DNA from 3 places in the Chryseobacterium culicis genome. Region 2 is predicted to be linked to each of the others. Evidence: riboswitches for the same ligand, from Rfam matches in the RefSeq annotation. Region 2 holds a riboswitch; each other region holds the start of a gene.
What was found. A riboswitch is a leader RNA that binds a small molecule or an ion and turns the genes downstream of it on or off. The one in region 2 is predicted to bind thiamine pyrophosphate.
Positions count from the first base shown of each region.

Region 1 (3,288 bases), on a different contig from region 2:
GATCCCGCAAAGCCAGAGACTGGTTCATTATTTAAAGAAAAACGAAAAAAATAATAAAGCAATCGTGTTTCCTAAAGTTACTGAAGGAGCAAAAGAAGCCATTCTTACGTATCATGTGATTAAAACATTAGATAATTATCTTCTTCTTGAAATTGACCTTGAAACGGGAAGACATCATCAGATCAGAGCGCAATTGTCTAAAACAGGAATTCCGATCAAAGGAGATCTGAAATATGGAGCACCACGCTCCAATCCGGATGGAGGAATTAATCTTCATGCAAGAAAACTGGAATTTATTCATCCTGTTACCAAAGAAAACATTGAGATCATAGCTCCTGTTCCGCAGAATGATGCAATCTGGAGGGCTTGTGAAGAATAAGCATATCATAAAACTATACCATGAAATTCAAATCACTTTTATTAGCCACATTGCTGGTTATGGTATCTTGTTCAGACAATGATGAATTGCCAGTTGATCATTCACAACAGACGATTACCGAAAATACAAGTAAAATATCGTGGAATTATCCTGTTTTGTCACCTGTCTTTAATGGATTGGAACAAAATTATATGTTCGAATATGATGCTCAGGGAAGAGTTTATAAAAAAAATGGAGGAATTTTGAAGTCCTCAGGAGCTTCGGGAGCTCCAGACCGATTTACAAATCTGATTTATACTAAAATATCTTATTCAGGAAATACAGCTGTTGTAGGAAGTTATAGCTCAGATCCATCATTTAATGTTCAATTGAATGAAAGGAAATTTGAATTTGATAATCAAGGTAGAGTTATTAAAGTAGTTATTCCACAGGTTAATAATTCATATATGGATAAGTATTTGACCTATACTTATGATTCTTCAGGAAAATTAATTGAGATTTTAACTGAATATCCTAATGTTCCATACGATCCGACTGATCCTCAAGATTATATTTTGACCTACGTAGAAAAATTTATTTATAATAATTCAGGAAATTTAGAAAAGGCTATTAAAACTGAAAAGCATAATAATATGGATGCTTACATTACGAATGAAATTACTTTTGATAACTTTGATGCTGCACAAAATCCATTTAAAAATTTGGGTATTTTTGAAGAATATTTCTACTTTTCATTATCAAAAAATAATCCTCAAAGAATGATTTCAAAAGAATATAAACCTTATAGTTCCGAATTTTTTCTGAGCCAATCAAATTGGACTAATCAATATAATTCTGATGGAAGCTTGAAGCTTTTTTACTAAAGAACTATTTAAAATATAAGTGAAGACTGTCTCAAAATTGAGATGGTCTTTTTTCTTTCATATCATTTCAGATTTTGCTCATTCTAAAAAAATGTCTAACTTCGTTCCCAACTTTAGGGGTGTCTGTTACCAACAGACTGAGACTTTACCCTTTGAACCTGATCTGGATCATACCAGCGTAGGGAAAAGTAGATGACTTTTGCTGTACATTCTATTGTACAATAATGGCCATTCCTAAAGTATATTTTAAATTATTAGGAATGGAACTTATAATCAACCACACCCGAAAAACATTTGATGTACTTCCTGAAAACCTGGAAGCATTATTGGCTATTGAGCTACCCGGAAAGAAGAAAGGTATTGCTGTAGCCCTAAACAATCGCATTATTCCGCTGTCAGTCTGGGCGGAAACCATCCTTAACAACAACGATTCAGTTTTAATCATTACTGCCACTCAAGGCGGTTAATTCTCATATTTAATACCAATACTTATGGCTCACTCCATTACATGTTCGCCATTTCCGAACTCAAAGAAAATCTATGTTGAAGGAACATTACATCCGATCAATGTAGCAATGCGTGAAATACAGCTTAGCCCAACCAAATTGACCAATGGCGGCTTTGAACATAATGCTCCGGTAACCATTTACGACACTTCAGGACCTTATACTGACGAAAATGCAGTTATTGACATTCAAAAAGGACTTCCGAGAATCAGAGAACAATGGATTCTGGATAGAAATGACGTAAATATTCTGGAAGGAATTACCTCAGAATACGGAAAAGCCCGTTTAGCAGATCCACGTCTTGATGAACTGAGGTTTTCCTATGACCATAAACCTAAAGTGGCGCAGGAAGGAAAAGAAGTTACCCAGCTTTATTATGCAAAACAGGGAATCATTACTCCGGAAATGGAATACGTAGCGATCAGGGAAAATCAAAGAATTGAACAGCTTGATTCCGTATCAAAAGAAATGGCTTTTCAACATCCGGGACACAGCTTTGGAGCAAATACTCCCAAAAGTAAAATTACTCCGGAGTTTGTAAGAGACGAAATTGCTGCCGGAAGAGCAATCATTCCTAATAATATCAATCATCCTGAAAGTGAACCGATGATTATTGGAAGAAATTTTCTGGTGAAAATCAATGCCAATATCGGAAACAGTGCCGTTTCATCCAGTATTGAAGAAGAAGTAGAAAAAGCGGTTTGGGCTTGCCGATGGGGAGGAGATACGATTATGGATCTTTCAACCGGAAAAAATATTCACGAAACAAGAGAGTGGATCATCAGAAACAGTCCGGTTCCAATTGGTACCGTTCCTATTTATCAGGCATTGGAGAAAGTAAAAGGTGTTCCGGAAGACCTGACATGGGAAATTTTCAGAGATACCCTGATTGAACAGGCAGAACAGGGCGTTTCTTACTTCACTATTCATGCTGGTGTTTTGTTGAGATACATCCATTTAACCGCTAAAAGAGTAACCGGAATTGTTTCCAGAGGAGGATCAATTATGGCGAAATGGTGTTTGTTTCATCATAAAGAAAGCTTCTTATATACTCATTTTGAGGAGATCTGCGAGATCATGAAGAAGTATGATGTAGCTTTCTCTCTGGGAGACGGTCTTCGTCCAGGATCCATTGCAGATGCCAACGATGCTGCTCAGTTTGCAGAACTGGAAACTTTAGGGGAACTGACAAAAATTGCATGGAAGCACAATGTACAGGTAATGATCGAAGGCCCGGGCCACGTTCCGATGCATATGATCAAAGAAAATATGGAAAAACAACTGGAGGAATGTCATGAAGCTCCATTTTATACATTAGGCCCATTAACTACAGATATTGCTCCAGGTTATGATCACATTACCTCAGGAATTGGGGCGGCGATGATCGGTTGGTTTGGCTGTGCTATGCTTTGTTATGTAACGCCGAAAGAACACTTAGGTCTTCCGAATAAAGATGATGTAAAAGTTGGGGTAATTACTTATAAACTGGCAGCCCATGCGGCAGACTTAGCAAAAGGTCATCCGGGAGCACAGTACAGAG
Region 1 is NZ_PCPP01000005.1:148,593-151,880, forward strand. Features, by position in the region: gene CQ022_RS20415 (RluA family pseudouridine synthase) at 1-379, shown strand, start outside; gene CQ022_RS20420 (hypothetical protein) at 400-1,242, shown strand; TPP riboswitch at 1,348-1,444, shown strand; gene thiS (sulfur carrier protein ThiS) at 1,503-1,709, shown strand; gene thiC (phosphomethylpyrimidine synthase ThiC) at 1,734-3,288, shown strand, end outside.
Region 1: it holds a riboswitch for thiamine pyrophosphate, as region 2 does, so the genes downstream of both, thiS (sulfur carrier protein ThiS) here and pnuC (nicotinamide riboside transporter PnuC) in region 2, are expected to answer to the same signal.

Region 2 (3,288 bases):
ATTTCTCTAAAGAATCCTTCGTACTCTGCCCATAATATATGGCGGCCGTAGGTAATACAAGCGCTATAATAAGTCGCTTTTTAAAAGTAATGCTCATGAAATAAACTAGCGTGTTTGATTTTAAGGCTGCAAAGATGAATAATTATTTTTGAATTAAGTATTAAATCTTGGCGAAGTGACTTCCTGTTGTATGCAGATAATGCATTATTACTCGTTTTTTTGAATGTATTAATTATTTCAGATATTTAATTTACAATTTGTTATAAAAGTGAATTATACTATAATTGGCTTGTTTTTAACGAAAAAAAAATAATTATGTAACTCATGTGAAAAATCTCCTCATGTGTACTTTTTTATAATGATCTTCAGTGAATGATTTATTATGTATCATTATTAATATATTTGTAGATATTATTTGTATCAATTTTATTTGCTTAAATACCATAAGCTTTTCTCTTATTTAAAAAATAAAAATATGACTCAGCTCAGCTTGTTCGACTCAGAAGATTTATATGAATTTCCAAAAGACCTTCTGGAATACAGTGAGCATTTCCTGAGTCCGCATGAAGCAGATAAACTGAAGGCTCATCTGCTTGAAACAGCACCCTGGAAACAACGTACCCAGAAAATGTATGATAAAACGGTTCTGACCCCACGCTTAACGGCATGGTATGGGGATCCGAAAACGGATTATCCATTAGGAAATGGTGAAGTGGATAATAACGTCTGGACTCCCGAATTATTTTCTTTAAAAGAAAGGATAGAAGAAACATTCGGTTACCAGTTCAATTCTGTATTGCTTAACCTTTACAGAGATCATAATGATTCTGTTGCCTGGCACAGAGATAAAGAAAGCAGATACGGAAAACGTCCTGTGATTGCATCAGTAAGCCTGGGGCAGACCAGAAACTTTGATTTCAGGAAAAAAGACCATCATCAGAGTAAATACAGTCTGCCACTTCCTCACGGTTCATTATTGATTATGAAAGGAGATCTTCAGGAAAACTGGGAACACAGGATTGCTAAATCTGTAACTTCTATGAAGGAGCGTATTAATCTTACATTCCGGTTAGTTCGTGAAGAGTAGGGTAATAATTTATTCCTGAGCCAGATTCTGTTTAAAATTAGCGATTAAATCTTCTGCATTTGGGATATTTCCTAAATTGCTTTTAATTCTTTCCAGAAGATCATTGAATAAAGCTTCTCCGTTTAAAACTTTCAAAGAATATTCAAACGGATATAAAGAAATAACACCTCCGTTATTGTCATATTTCAGAGTCATAAATCGTAAAGGAAATTCAGGAGTTTTGTCTCTGTACAGTTTAAACCCAAGTTCATGAACCATATAATATGAAAATGCTACCGTTAGCATTAGTCCGATCTGTTTGTCTTCCTGATCAAATGATTTACAATACTCATAAAATCCGGGTTCTTGAGTAACAGCCTTATCCAAATTCATAGGATGATAAATAGGATTTTCAAGAGCTGGTGTTATTTTGTTATCCATGAAATAGCTGTTCAGCATTCTGAATGAGCCATCAACCAAAGTATTATCGGACAAAAGCTGATCTTCAGTATATCTGTTTTTGAAATATTCATCCGTATATATTCCGTCTATTCTTGGAGTATCAGACTGCTGTTGACCAGTTGTGTCCGTATTTTTTGAAAAAAGTTTTTTGAAAAAGTTCATGGTTGTCGTTTTATAAGGTATTGTTTGACAAATATAAAAATTATTGATAATTCTGAAGGGAATGCTATTTCAAAATAAAAAGGTTGATGTATTTTCTTTTTCCACAAAAAAACTGCACCTTTGCCCCAACAATGGGGTGCTACAGATAACAGTGGCTGAGATGATACCCAGGAATGTACTTCCACACCTGATCCGGACAATGCCGGCGTAGGGATTGCTTACTTATCATCTCATCATTTGATTTCTAAAAATTAATATGATGCAGGACATTTTAAAACAAATTACCTTACCGGAATGGTTCGGAGTCTTATTTTCAGTGATTCAGGTTTTACTGGCCCGTAAAAACAATGTCAACAACTATCTTTTCGGAATTGCAGGTATTCTGTTTACGCTGTACGTAATGCTTACATCAAAGCTTTATGCTGAATTTACCTTAAATCTTTATTACCTGATCATGAGCATCTACGGATGGTTGTACTGGAAATTTGGGAAACAGAAATCCGAAATGGAAATCTCCGTTACTACCACCAATGAAAAATGGATTACCGGAGGAATTGTTTTGGGAACTTTTATCTTATTCTGGTCTTTTCTCACTCATTTTACCGATTCGGATGTTCCTGTTTGGGATTCCCTGGTAAGTGCTTTTGCCTGGGCAGGAATGTGGCTGATGGCAAGACGGAAAATTGAAAACTGGGTGATCCTCAATATCAGTAATATTATTTCCATTCCTTTAATGATTCATAAGGAATTATATCTCTATGCTGTTTTGACATCATTCTTATTTTTAGTGGCAATCTCCGGTTATATAGAATGGCAAAAAATCATTAAATCCAAAGCTCATGCTCAGTATTAAAGACATCAGAAAAGAACTTCAGGGAGCTTCTGTAATTTCTGATAAAGTGATGCTGCATATTCACGAAGAAGGATTGCTTACAATCTGGGTTCCCAAAAAATATGGTGGACTCGGCTATCGTTTTGAAGAAGGGCTTAAAGCATTATTTGGCTGGGCGCAAACCGATGGAAGCTTTGGCTGGATGCTGACACTTTGTGCCGGAGCCAACTATTTTTCCAGAAATAGTAAACCCGAAGTTGCTCAGTTACTCTTCACCCATACCAAAACCTGTTTTGGCGGAAGCGGAATGGTTGGTGGCACTGCAGAAAAGCAGGATGATAATACCTATCTGATCAACGGTTCATGGAATTTTGCAACAGGAGCACCTCATCTGACCCATTTTACACTGAATGCCAAGATTACAGAAAACGGGAAACCTATAACGGATAACAACGGCAATGAGGTGATTCGCTCATTCATCATTCCGAAAGAACATGCTGAAATTATCCCCAACTGGAAATCTATGGGAATGAAAGCAAGCGGTACCTATTCCTTTACCATTGAAAATGTTATGGTAAGCGAAGACTACAGTTTTGTGTACGATCATTTTTTCACGAATGATATTCTGGACAGCATTCCGTTTCGGGTTTTTGCGGATTTGACGCTATTGGTCAATTATTTGGGAATGGCCTCTCATTTTATTGAAGAAGCAGAAGGTATTCGTCCTGAGATCCATTTCAAAGGTTTTGCAGAATCCGTTGAAAAG
Region 2 is NZ_PCPP01000001.1:549,656-552,943, forward strand. Features, by position in the region: gene CQ022_RS02585 (TonB-dependent receptor) at 1-97, opposite strand, end outside; gene CQ022_RS02590 (alpha-ketoglutarate-dependent dioxygenase AlkB family protein) at 476-1,087, shown strand; gene CQ022_RS02595 (hypothetical protein) at 1,097-1,690, opposite strand; TPP riboswitch at 1,813-1,921, shown strand; gene pnuC (nicotinamide riboside transporter PnuC) at 1,947-2,543, shown strand; gene CQ022_RS02605 (hypothetical protein) at 2,530-3,288, shown strand, end outside.

Region 3 (3,288 bases), on a different contig from region 2:
GATTCACAACAGCTCCAAAGTTCAGATCCAGATTTTCAAACTTTCCGTACAAGGTAGAAACCATACCATAGAAATCATTATTCAGCCATTTTTTTCTGATAAAATCAGAGTATTTTATGGTTTGTCCACCTTCAATGATATTAGGCAGATTGTATCTTGAAAAAAGATTTCCCTGCTTATAGTTTTCGTAATATCCTTTTCCTTTGGTATAATGAAAAGTTGTTTCCAGATTCCATCGGTCACTGAATTTTTGTTCCCAAAGTAACTGATAATGATTCTGTCTGTAATTATCGGTTTCATTGTCATAGAAACTTACAATATTCTCCCAATTGGCATCATAAATTGCTCCCGAAACATTGAATTTCGGGTCTGTTTCCCAGGTTTTACGATCAATCCCATTCCAGGCCTGATACGTTTTCTCTTTACCTCCGAAAGCCATTAAACGTAGCTTCGTATTTCCCTCTTCAAATAAAGCGGTAAAATTATAAGAGTGTAAATTGGATGAAGCTCTGTCAATATATCCGTCAGAGTGAATATGAGTATATCTTCCCATTACAGAAAGACGGTTGTTCCAGAATTTCCCGGAGCCTATTTCAGCTGAATATTTATAGGTATTAAATGATCCGTAACTGTCATCTGTTTTAAAATAAAATTTCTCTTCCGGATCTTTGGAAAGTACATTAATACTTGCTCCGAAAGCAGAAACACCATTATTGGAAGTTCCCACTCCTCTCTGAATGACAATCTGTGAGGCAGAACTTGTTAAATCCGGAACGTTGACAAAAAATGTTCCCTGGCTTTCAGAATCGTTGTACGGAACACCATTCATCATTACATTAATGGCACTTCCTGAAACTCCACGAATTCTAAAACCGGTATATCCCACTCCGTTTCCTGCATCTGAGGTGGAAATTACAGAGGTTTGATTTTTTAAAAGGATAGGAAGATCCTGTCCCAAATTTTTCCCGTCTAAATCTTTCTGTACATTGATGATTTCCTTTGCAACCGGAAGTCTTTTAGTAAAGTTGACCGCTTCAATTTCCCTGACCTTCAGAGAATCTTTATTCTGAGCCTGGATAAAAGCTACAGAGCTTACGCTAAGCCCTAAAAAAAATAATCCTTTCATTCTATAAATCTTTGACATTTAATGAATAAAAGGGGATCGATAAGATATTATACAATTCAGCGTCTTATGAAGACACATCCCTAAACAGCATTACCTGTTCCAGGTTCGTTGGGTATAATCTCAGCCTGTTAAAGCACCCCTTTATTTCAACGGCAAAAATACAAAAAATATATGAATTGAGATTCGGGTTTCGAGATGCGGGATAGCGGCTTACGAGGTGCAAGATACGGGGTGTTAGGTTGCGAGTTACGCAATGGAAAAATACTACGAAAAATAGGAGTTATCAAATAAATCATTCATCATTCATCATTCATCATTCATCATTCATCATTCATCATTTATAATTTATAATTATCTAATAAGTTTTGTTGTTGGAGTCGATATAGTAATAATTTGAGCCATCTTTTGTCACTTCAAACATTTTTCCCAGTTTCCAGCTGAAATTTCTTTTAATATTCGAGTATTCAAACGGAATGATAATTTTATTGTTGACATCAATAACTCCAAATTTATCATTATTGGAAGCCACAATCATAGGATTAGCTACATCATCTCCCTCCAGAATAAACAGATACTGGTATTGAGGATAGATTTGGTATTGTCTGTAATCAGCTGCATTCACAAACTTTGATTTTTCAATAATTCCGTAAAAACCGTTGAGGATGTAAGCCTGGAACAACTGTTGTTTATATTCTTCGAATTTACATTTTCCAAAATCTGCTTCTTTGAACTGATATACTCTCTTTCCCGATTGGTCTACACGGTACGAAATCATATTTTTCTCTACGGTCGCATACTCTTTTGTTCCAAATTTTCTAGCCTTTTCATTAGGTGAATTCAGAAGATTGCAGTCTTCATAAAAAAATACGGCAATATGATATTCCGGCTGAATAATAAATTTCCCATTCTGGTTAACATATCCGAACTGATCCCCTTTCTTCTTAGGAATCAAAAGAGGAAGATCTTTATTGATCATAACAAGATCAGCAGCAGGCTTATGGGCTGCAGTAGCTTTTTTGACCGCGGTTTTCGATCCTTTCTTCGTGGGAATTTTCTTCACAGATTGAGTCTGAGAGAAAACGAAAATCGAAATAAAAACACATAAAACATTCAGGATATTTTTCATATTCTCCATTTGTTTACAAAAATACGACCAAAAATAGATATTATAAAATTCATATTTATAAAGAATCTAAATAATTTCATTCTTATAAAATAGTAAAATTTCGTAATTTTGGGAACATTTTGAATTGTTTGATAATTTTAAAAAACTTTTGGAAAAGTGTAGATTATGCTGACTTTATTCGGTTAATGTTGCATCAAAATGCGAGAACTCAAAATGTCATTAACTGTATTTATACAGACCGATAAAGAAAAAGCAGGCCTACCTTTAATTTTGAAAGACCTTCTATTATGAGTATTTATAAGGATTACATCAAAGAGATTGAAGAAAGAAAAACCCAGGGGCTTCATCCAAAGCCAATTGATGGTGCTGAATTACTAAGCGAAATTATTACGCAAATTAAAGATTCAGGTAATGCTGACCGATCAGATTCTCTTCAATTTTTCATTTATAACACACTACCCGGAACAACAAGTGCAGCGGGAGTAAAAGCAAAATTTTTAAAAGAAATTATTCTAGGTGAATCCGTAGTAGAAGAAATTTCTCCGGCATTTGCCTTTGAATTATTATCTCATATGAAAGGTGGACCTTCTATTGAAGTGTTGTTAGACCTTGCTTTAGGAAATGATGCAGCAATTGCTAAAGAAGCGGCTAATGTTCTTAAAACACAGGTTTTCCTTTACGAAGCAGACACTACCCGTCTGAAGGAAGCATTCAATAGCGGTAACGAAATTGCAAAAGAAATTCTTGAAAGCTACGCAAAAGCTGAATTTTTCACAAAACTTCCCGAAGTTGCTGAAGAAATTAAAGTAGTAACATTTATTGCAGGTGAAGGAGATATCTCTACAGATTTGCTTTCTCCGGGTAATCAGGCTCACTCAAGATCAGACCGTGAACTTCATGGTAAATGTATGATTACTCCTCAGGCTCAGGAAGAGATTAAAGCTTTACAGGCTCAACATCCTGAGGCAAGCGTTATGCTTATCGCTGAAAAAGGAACAATGGGTGTAGGTTCATCAAGAATGTCCGGAGTAAATAA
Region 3 is NZ_PCPP01000005.1:171,216-174,503, reverse strand. Features, by position in the region: gene CQ022_RS20505 (TonB-dependent receptor) at 1-1,126, opposite strand, end outside; TPP riboswitch at 1,187-1,276, opposite strand; gene CQ022_RS20500 (WG repeat-containing protein) at 1,482-2,252, opposite strand; gene CQ022_RS20495 (bifunctional aconitate hydratase 2/2-methylisocitrate dehydratase) at 2,540-3,288, shown strand, end outside.
Region 3: it holds a riboswitch for thiamine pyrophosphate, as region 2 does, so the genes downstream of both, CQ022_RS20505 (TonB-dependent receptor) here and pnuC (nicotinamide riboside transporter PnuC) in region 2, are expected to answer to the same signal.